Regions from separate parts of the Cupriavidus sp. SS-3 genome, predicted to be linked through region 1. Evidence: predicted binding sites of a transcription regulator. Region 1 holds the regulator's gene; the other holds the start of a gene.
What was found. The regulator FliA, encoded in region 1, starts transcription of late flagellar genes. The targets are predictions, from matches to a motif close to CTAAAGTTTNNNNNNNNNNNGCCGNTA.

Region 1 (3,408 bases):
CGGGGTTGTATGGGAAGGATGGGAAGGCGGCGGCGGGTGTGGGTGGGGTTAGTCTGGCGGCCGGGTAAGGGTTCGGTTGCTGTGCGCTTTCTGCAATGGCAATAGCGTGCGCGTTCACTTCGTTGATGCGCTCGCCCTCACCCCAACCCTCTCCCGCAAGCGGGAGAGGGAGTACACAAGCGGGAATTGGAAAGCTCGAGGCAATGATGACGCTGCAGGTTTTCTCCCCTCTCCCGCTTGCGGGAGAGGGGCGGGGGTGAGGGCCGGCGGTGGTAATAGCGACGGCCTTCACTTCGTTGATATTCCCGCCCTCACCCCTAACCTCTCCCACAAGCGGGAGAGGGAGTACACAAATCGTGCGCGGGACCACGCCACCGTCGTGGTGGCAGATATGATTCGCAGCTCAAAGCGGTGGCTCAAATAGGTGGAAGTCCCAAATCCAACCCTCAACCGCCGGCTCTTCGCAGCGCACGCGCATAGTGTTGTGCTTGCTCCCGACCTTGGTTAGATAGCACTTGGTATTGATTGGCAACATCTGGAAGTTCTCGCTCTGCGCACTGGCATCCTCTTCGGTAGCGTAGAGCTTAACGGCAGTAATGGTCACGCTTGGCGTAAAACTGATGCGCAGACCCGTGACAAATACGTACGCTCCGGCCATAAGCGTAAGCAATCCCAAGGTAATGAATATCTTCCTCATGGTCTACCAGTTGGTGGACGCGCCATGCTTCCAACCTTTTGGATACAGCCTTCTTTCCACGACACGGTTGGACTTGCTAACCACGAATAATAGCTCGGCGGGCGTAATGGGCGTCTGTATGTTGCGTGGGTCATGTGCCAGGATGCCGATGTTCTCCAATGCTTGAGCGGTGTTCGTCGAGCATGAATTCTTGAGAAGATCATATTTCATTGCCCGCTTTCACACGGCTTTCCCTGGATCGCCTGATGTTCCATTTTTTCGTCACTTGTTGATAAGTGACGAAAAAACGGAACATTCATCCCTACCTGAACCCCACCACCACCTCATTACTCCGCCCCTGCAACACCGGCACCAGGCTCCCCTGCCCCGGCACCCGGAACGCAAACACAAACCCCTTGGTGGCATCGTCGCCGAAGAACGCATCGGTCTTGCCCTCGGCCTGCGTCAGCAACACGCAGCGTTGCGCATTGCACAGGTAGGCCTGCAGTTCCGCCGGCGGCGTCTTGGCGAAGCTGTAGCGCCAGCGCACCGAGGTAATGACCCCTTCCGATTGCGGCAATACGCCGGTGGGCAGGATTGGCGGCGATACCGCGCGCTGGCCGCGGCCGTGCAGGGCCGGGCCGTTGACCGAGCCGGTCCAGGCGTGGCGGGTGCCGGCGTCGAACGCGGCCCACGCGCACGCCGATACCGCGGCCAGCAGCCAGCAAGCGCCACGCGCGGCGCGCGCCTTGCCGGGCATCACAGCAGGCCGCGCAACTGGCTGCGCAGCCGGTTGATGGCCTGGCCGCGGATCTGGCATACGCGCGACTCGGTCACCTCGAGCACGGCGCCGATTTCGCGCAGGTTCAGTTCCTGGTCGTAGCACAGCGACAGCACCAGCTTCTCGCGCTCGGGCAGGCGTTCGATGGCGCGGACCAGTGCCTCGCGCATGCCGCTTTCCATCAGCACGGTCAGCGGGTTGCCGTCGTCGCTGCCGCCGAGGTGGCGGTCGAGAAAGTCTTCTTCGCCGGAGCGCTCGAAGTCTTCATAGTGCAGCAGCTGGCAGCCATAGACCTCGTTGAGCAGCAGCTGGTATTCGTCCAGCGGCATCTCCATGGCCTCGGCCACTTCGGAGTCGATCGGCGTGCGGCCGAGCTTCTGTTCCAGGTTGCGCTGGGTGCGTTCGATGCGGCGGGTGAACTGGCGCAGGCTGCGCGATTGCCAGTCGTTGGCGCGCACCTCGTCGAGCATGGCGCCGCGGATGCGCTGGCTGGCGTAGGTCTCGAAGCGCGCGCCGTGGGTGTCTTCATAGCGCTTGGCGGCGTCGAGCAGGCCGATCATGCCGGCCTGGATCAGGTCGTCGATCTGCACGCTGGCGGGCAGCCGCGCGGCGAGCTGCAGCGCGATGCGGCGCACCAGCTGGGCGTGCGCCTTGACCACATCGGCCTGTTCGAGCTTTCCCTGGATCGTGTACATGGTGCAATTCTCGTGACTGCTGGATGGCTGGACCGGTACGCCTTGGCGTGCCGGCTGGCTCAGGCTGTGGTGGTTTCGGGTGGCATGGCTGGCAGGCTCAGGCCATGGCGGGCGCGGCTGCTGGCGCGGCGGCATCCGCGCGCAACGGCCAGGCGCCGATGCCGCCGGCGCTGCGGCGCAGGGCCGCGGTGGCCGGCGCGGCCGGGAAGGCATCGACCACGCAGCGGCCCAGCTGCGCGGCGCGCGCCACCAGCGGATCCGCCGGCAGCCAGCCCGCGCACAGCACTTCGACGCCGAGGTACTGGCTGGCAGTGCGCGCCAGGTTGCGCAGGATGGCCTGCACCGTGGCTTCGCTGGCCGCCAGGTTGACGATCAGGTGGAACTGGCGCCACGCATACAGGTGGTGCAGCCGCTTGATGCAGGCGTAGGCGGCGGTGATCGATGCCAGCTCCGGGCGCATCACCACCAGCACGTTGTGCGCATCGCCCGCAAGCGTCGACAGCGCGCCGTCGGCGTCGGGGGCGGCATCGACCAGCACGCTGCGGAAATCGTTCGTCGCCGCCTGCGCCAAGGCAGCGCCCGGCACCGGCCGGCCCGCCGGCAGTACCGACAGCACGCCTTGCGGGCTCACGCCCGCCGCCGCATCGAGCGACAGCCGGCCCGCGTGGACGTCAGCCAGCGTGCCCGCCGGCCTGGCGCCGGACCAGCGCGTGGCAGGGGCGTTGGCGTCTTCGTCGACCAGCAGCACGCGCTCGCCTTGCATCGCCAGCGCATGCGACAAACCCAGCGCCACGGTGGTCGCGCCGGCGCCGCGTTCGCTGGCGAGCACGGCGATGCGGCGCGTGGTGCGCGGCGCCAGCATGCGGCGCAGGCTCGCGGCCTGGTCCATGGCGAGGGTGCTCACTGCAGGGCCTCCGCGGCGGCAGCGGGCGCGGCGTTGCCGCGGCCCGGATAGTTTTCCAGCACGTCGAGCAGCGCCAGCATGCGGCCCATGCCTTCATTGAGCACGGTGCCCGGCACCGGCACGCCCGGGCGCACCGTACGGCCGGCCAGGCGCGCCAGGAACGCGGGCGCGGCCGCGGTGGGCGCGTGTTCCAGGCGCAGCACCGACAAGCCCAGCTGCAGTGCGGCCACGGCGGCGGCATCGGGCGCATCCCCTGCGTCCTGCGCGAAATGGTCGATGGCGTGGCGCAGCGTGCGCAGGCCGGCCTCGGCCGCGTCGGTCCACAAGGCCCAGCGGGCCACCTGCGCGGCAT
Region 2 (3,408 bases), on a different contig from region 1:
ACGGGTTGAGGGTGCCGGACAGGCCCGCGAACGACTTGCGTTGCAGCCGACCAGGGCCGATCAGCGAACGATTTTGGAGAGCAAAACGGAAATAGCGCCAGATTCCCCCGCATTTCAGCGAATCGGGAGCCGGTGAAGTGGCGTTAAATGTGGCTCGGCATTCCGAACGGCCGGTCGGGTTATTCGACCGTCCGGCCACAGCGCCGCAGAGCGCGAATCAAACGACGCGGGCAAAAAAAGAAGCCCACGCGCGGGGTGCTCGTAGGCTTTCCAGGACTGCTCGAGCCAAACAGCTCTTGTTACGAATATAAACGCGCTTACATGAGGTGTAAATCCCGCTTCTATCAGGGGATTCCCCTAGCGCGAACGCGCGCCTTCGCGTGTTTCTGGCATTTTTGCCCTGAAATCACTTTCAGGTTACTTCTTGCAGAGGCTGGCAATTTCCTGCCAGCCCAATGCCCGCCTGGGCTTGTCGGCCAGGGGCACGCCGTCTCACGCCCGCATAAGCGCCGCTTGCTACCTCAAATCGCAGGACAAAAGCAAACAAATTAATAGAGCGTGGCCTCTAGACCACGAGCGGCGTGCCGTCCGTCAACGCTTGTAAAACTTTGTTACTCTCGCCCCTGAAGTATTCCCCTTCTCTTCTGGCAGCGCCAACCGCCGGCCATTGCACGACAATCCGGGGCCTGCATGCCGGGCCGGGTCTCGAGGCAATCCAGGCGGCCAGTCCGGTCGCCGTTACCGAGAGCGGATGTTTCCCCCGCCGCCCAGGCCGAGCCGCACCCCAAGCCGCCGGCCAACGGACCGTTATCAGCCGCCAGAACCCTTGCGGGCTCTTCCGGAGTCGTTGTGAAGAAGAAGGAAATCCGGCCCAAGCAACCCAGCCGACGGCAACTGCAGTCCCAGCAATTCACCGCGTACCGCATTACCCAGTCCCCGGTGATCGTGCACTTGTCCAACGGCGCCCGGCTGCACGGCTTGGTACTGGCCGCCGACGATTTCGTGCTGCTGCTCGGCCGGCGGCCAGACGACAGCCAGCCCACCGTGGTCTACAAACGCGCCATCTGCCTGGTCACGCCGGCCGGCGCGCCGGAGGTGGTAAGTGTCGCGCCGGAAACGGCGGCCGCGCCGGATTTCGTGCCGCTCTATATTCCGCGCACGCGCAAGCGCCGCTAGGCCGGCGCCTCTTCCAAACGCCTTCCCGCCTTTGCCGACCGTCTTGGTACGGCGCCTCCCCCGCCCTGCCGGCACCCCGCGAAACTATCGCGGAGATCACTCTAAACCTTTGCCTTGCCCGGTCGATAACCCAAGCAACGGAGGCACTCTACGCCCTGCAAAGCAGGCCGCCAACGTTACGGCACTAGCCGGAATGCCCAAAACTTTGCATATAGGAGTCGTACCATGGCGCAAGTCATTAACACCAATTCGTTGTCTCTGATGACTCAGAACAACATGAACGCCTCGCAATCGTCGCTGAACACGGCGATCCAGCGCCTGTCGTCGGGCCTGCGCATCAACAGCGCCAAGGACGACGCCGCTGGTCAAGCGATTGCGAACCGCTTCACCTCGAACATCCGGGGCCTGACGCAAGCTCAGCGCAATGCCAACGACGGCATCTCGCTGGCGCAGACCACCGAAGGCGCGCTGACCGAAATCAACAATAACCTGCAACGTATTCGTGAACTGTCGGTCCAGGCGGCCACCGGCTCGAACTCGTCGTCTGACCTGAAGTCGATTCAGGATGAAATCAACCAGCGCCTGTCGGAAATCGACCGTACGTCGCAACAAACGGATTTCAACGGCGTCAAGGTTCTGGCCGGCAACAACAAACTGTCGGTCCAGGTTGGCGCCAATGACGGCGAAACCATCTCGATCGATCTGAAGCAGATCGACAAGACGACCCTTGGTCTGAGCGGCTTTTCGGTTGCCAAGAATTCCCTGGATGTTGGCCCCAAGGTTACCACCGTTGCCGCTGCGGCTGGCACGGGTTCGCTCAACGTCAGCTTTGCTGCCGGCGAAGTTGCCAAGATCAACACCGCAACTGGCAAGGCGTTCGCGGCTGCGGATCTGGAGCTCCACGAAGTCAAGACGGCTGCCGGTGCGAACAGCGGCATGTTCGTCGTAAAGGCTGGTGACGACTACTTTGCAGCTTCGGTCAACCGTACCACGGGTGCTGTCGTGCTCAATGGTGCCGACGTTGCATTCCAAGACTCCGCCAATGGCATCACCACCGATGTCACGCTGCAAGACCAACTGATCCGCGTTGCCAATGACGCAAATGGGAACGCCACCGGCTACGTCACCGTCCAAGGTAAGAGTTTCGCCGCCCCCGTCGGTACGCTCACTGACGGCGGTGCGACTCCCACTGCCAACGTGGCTGTCGGTACCATCAACCTGAGCGGCGCTACCGCCACCGCCGAATTCACCGGCGTTCCGACCGGCAATGCGCTGAAGAAGATCGACGCCGCACTGAAGCAAGTTGACGATCTGCGCAGCTCGCTGGGTGCCGTCCAGAACCGTTTTGACTCCGTCATCTCGAACCTGGGCACCACCGTGACCAACCTGTCCTCGTCGCGCTCGCGTATCCAGGACGCGGACTACGCAACGGAAGTGTCGAACATGACCCGCGCGAACATCCTGCAACAGGCTGGTACGTCGGTCCTGGCGCAAGCCAACCAGACCACCCAGGGCGTGCTGTCGCTGCTGCGTTAATCGCCTAGGCGAAAGACCAAGAAGGCTGGGCCGCAAGGCCCGGCCTTTTTGTCCGAGAGCATTTTGCAGGCAGTCCGACTGCCTGCAAAGCGTTACTCAGAGCAAGCGAGTCCCACCAATCCGGACGGAGCGTTCGATGCCCCTTTCCCCGACCGTGACTGCAATTGTCACCCGGATGCCAGCCGAAGCCCCGGCCAGCACAGCGACCATGGCCAGCCAGGCAACGCAGCGCGAAGATCAGGTCGCAGGCAGGAGCCAGGAGGAAGTCCCCCAGAGGGTGGAAACAAGCGCCGCGATCGGCGAACTCGTGGACGCGCTCAAGACCACCACCATCGGCCTGCGCTTTGAGATCGATGAAGCCACGCACCGTGTCATTACCAAGGTGATCGACAAGGAAAGCGGCGAGTTGATCCGGCAGATGCCCACCGAAGAGGTACTGCGCATCGCCCGCGCCATCGACAGGCTGCAGGGATTGTTCATCAACCAGGCAGCGTGAGCTTTGATCATCAGTTGAAGACGAGACAATTACATGGCAACGATCTCTTCCATTGGCATCGGGTCCAACCTGAACCTGAGCGACTTGCTTGACCAGTTGCAGAAGGCCGAGCAGGCACCGCTTGACGCCATTAACGCTCAGGCCAAGAGCTACCAGACCAAGTTGTCGGCCTACAGTCAGGTGCAGAGCGTGCTGAGTGC

Region 2: the regulator FliA is predicted to act here: its motif matches at 1,278-1,304, upstream of U9J39_RS01580 (FliC/FljB family flagellin).

The regions. Positions count from the first base shown of each region.
Region 1 is NZ_JAYLVT010000011.1:135,297-138,704, forward strand. It holds gene U9J39_RS18255 (flagellar protein FlgN) at 1-68, shown strand, start outside; gene U9J39_RS18260 (hypothetical protein) at 404-697, opposite strand; gene U9J39_RS18265 (flagellar protein FlhE) at 999-1,436, opposite strand; gene U9J39_RS18270 (RNA polymerase sigma factor FliA) at 1,436-2,152, opposite strand; gene U9J39_RS18275 (MinD/ParA family ATP-binding protein) at 2,250-3,041, opposite strand; gene flhF (flagellar biosynthesis protein FlhF) at 3,053-3,408, opposite strand, start outside.
Region 2 is NZ_JAYLVT010000001.1:353,739-357,146, reverse strand. It holds gene U9J39_RS01590 (oxygenase MpaB family protein) at 1-9, shown strand, start outside; gene U9J39_RS01585 (RNA chaperone Hfq) at 850-1,176, shown strand; gene U9J39_RS01580 (FliC/FljB family flagellin) at 1,402-2,712, shown strand; gene U9J39_RS01575 (flagellar protein FlaG) at 2,849-3,208, shown strand; gene fliD (flagellar filament capping protein FliD) at 3,242-3,408, shown strand, end outside.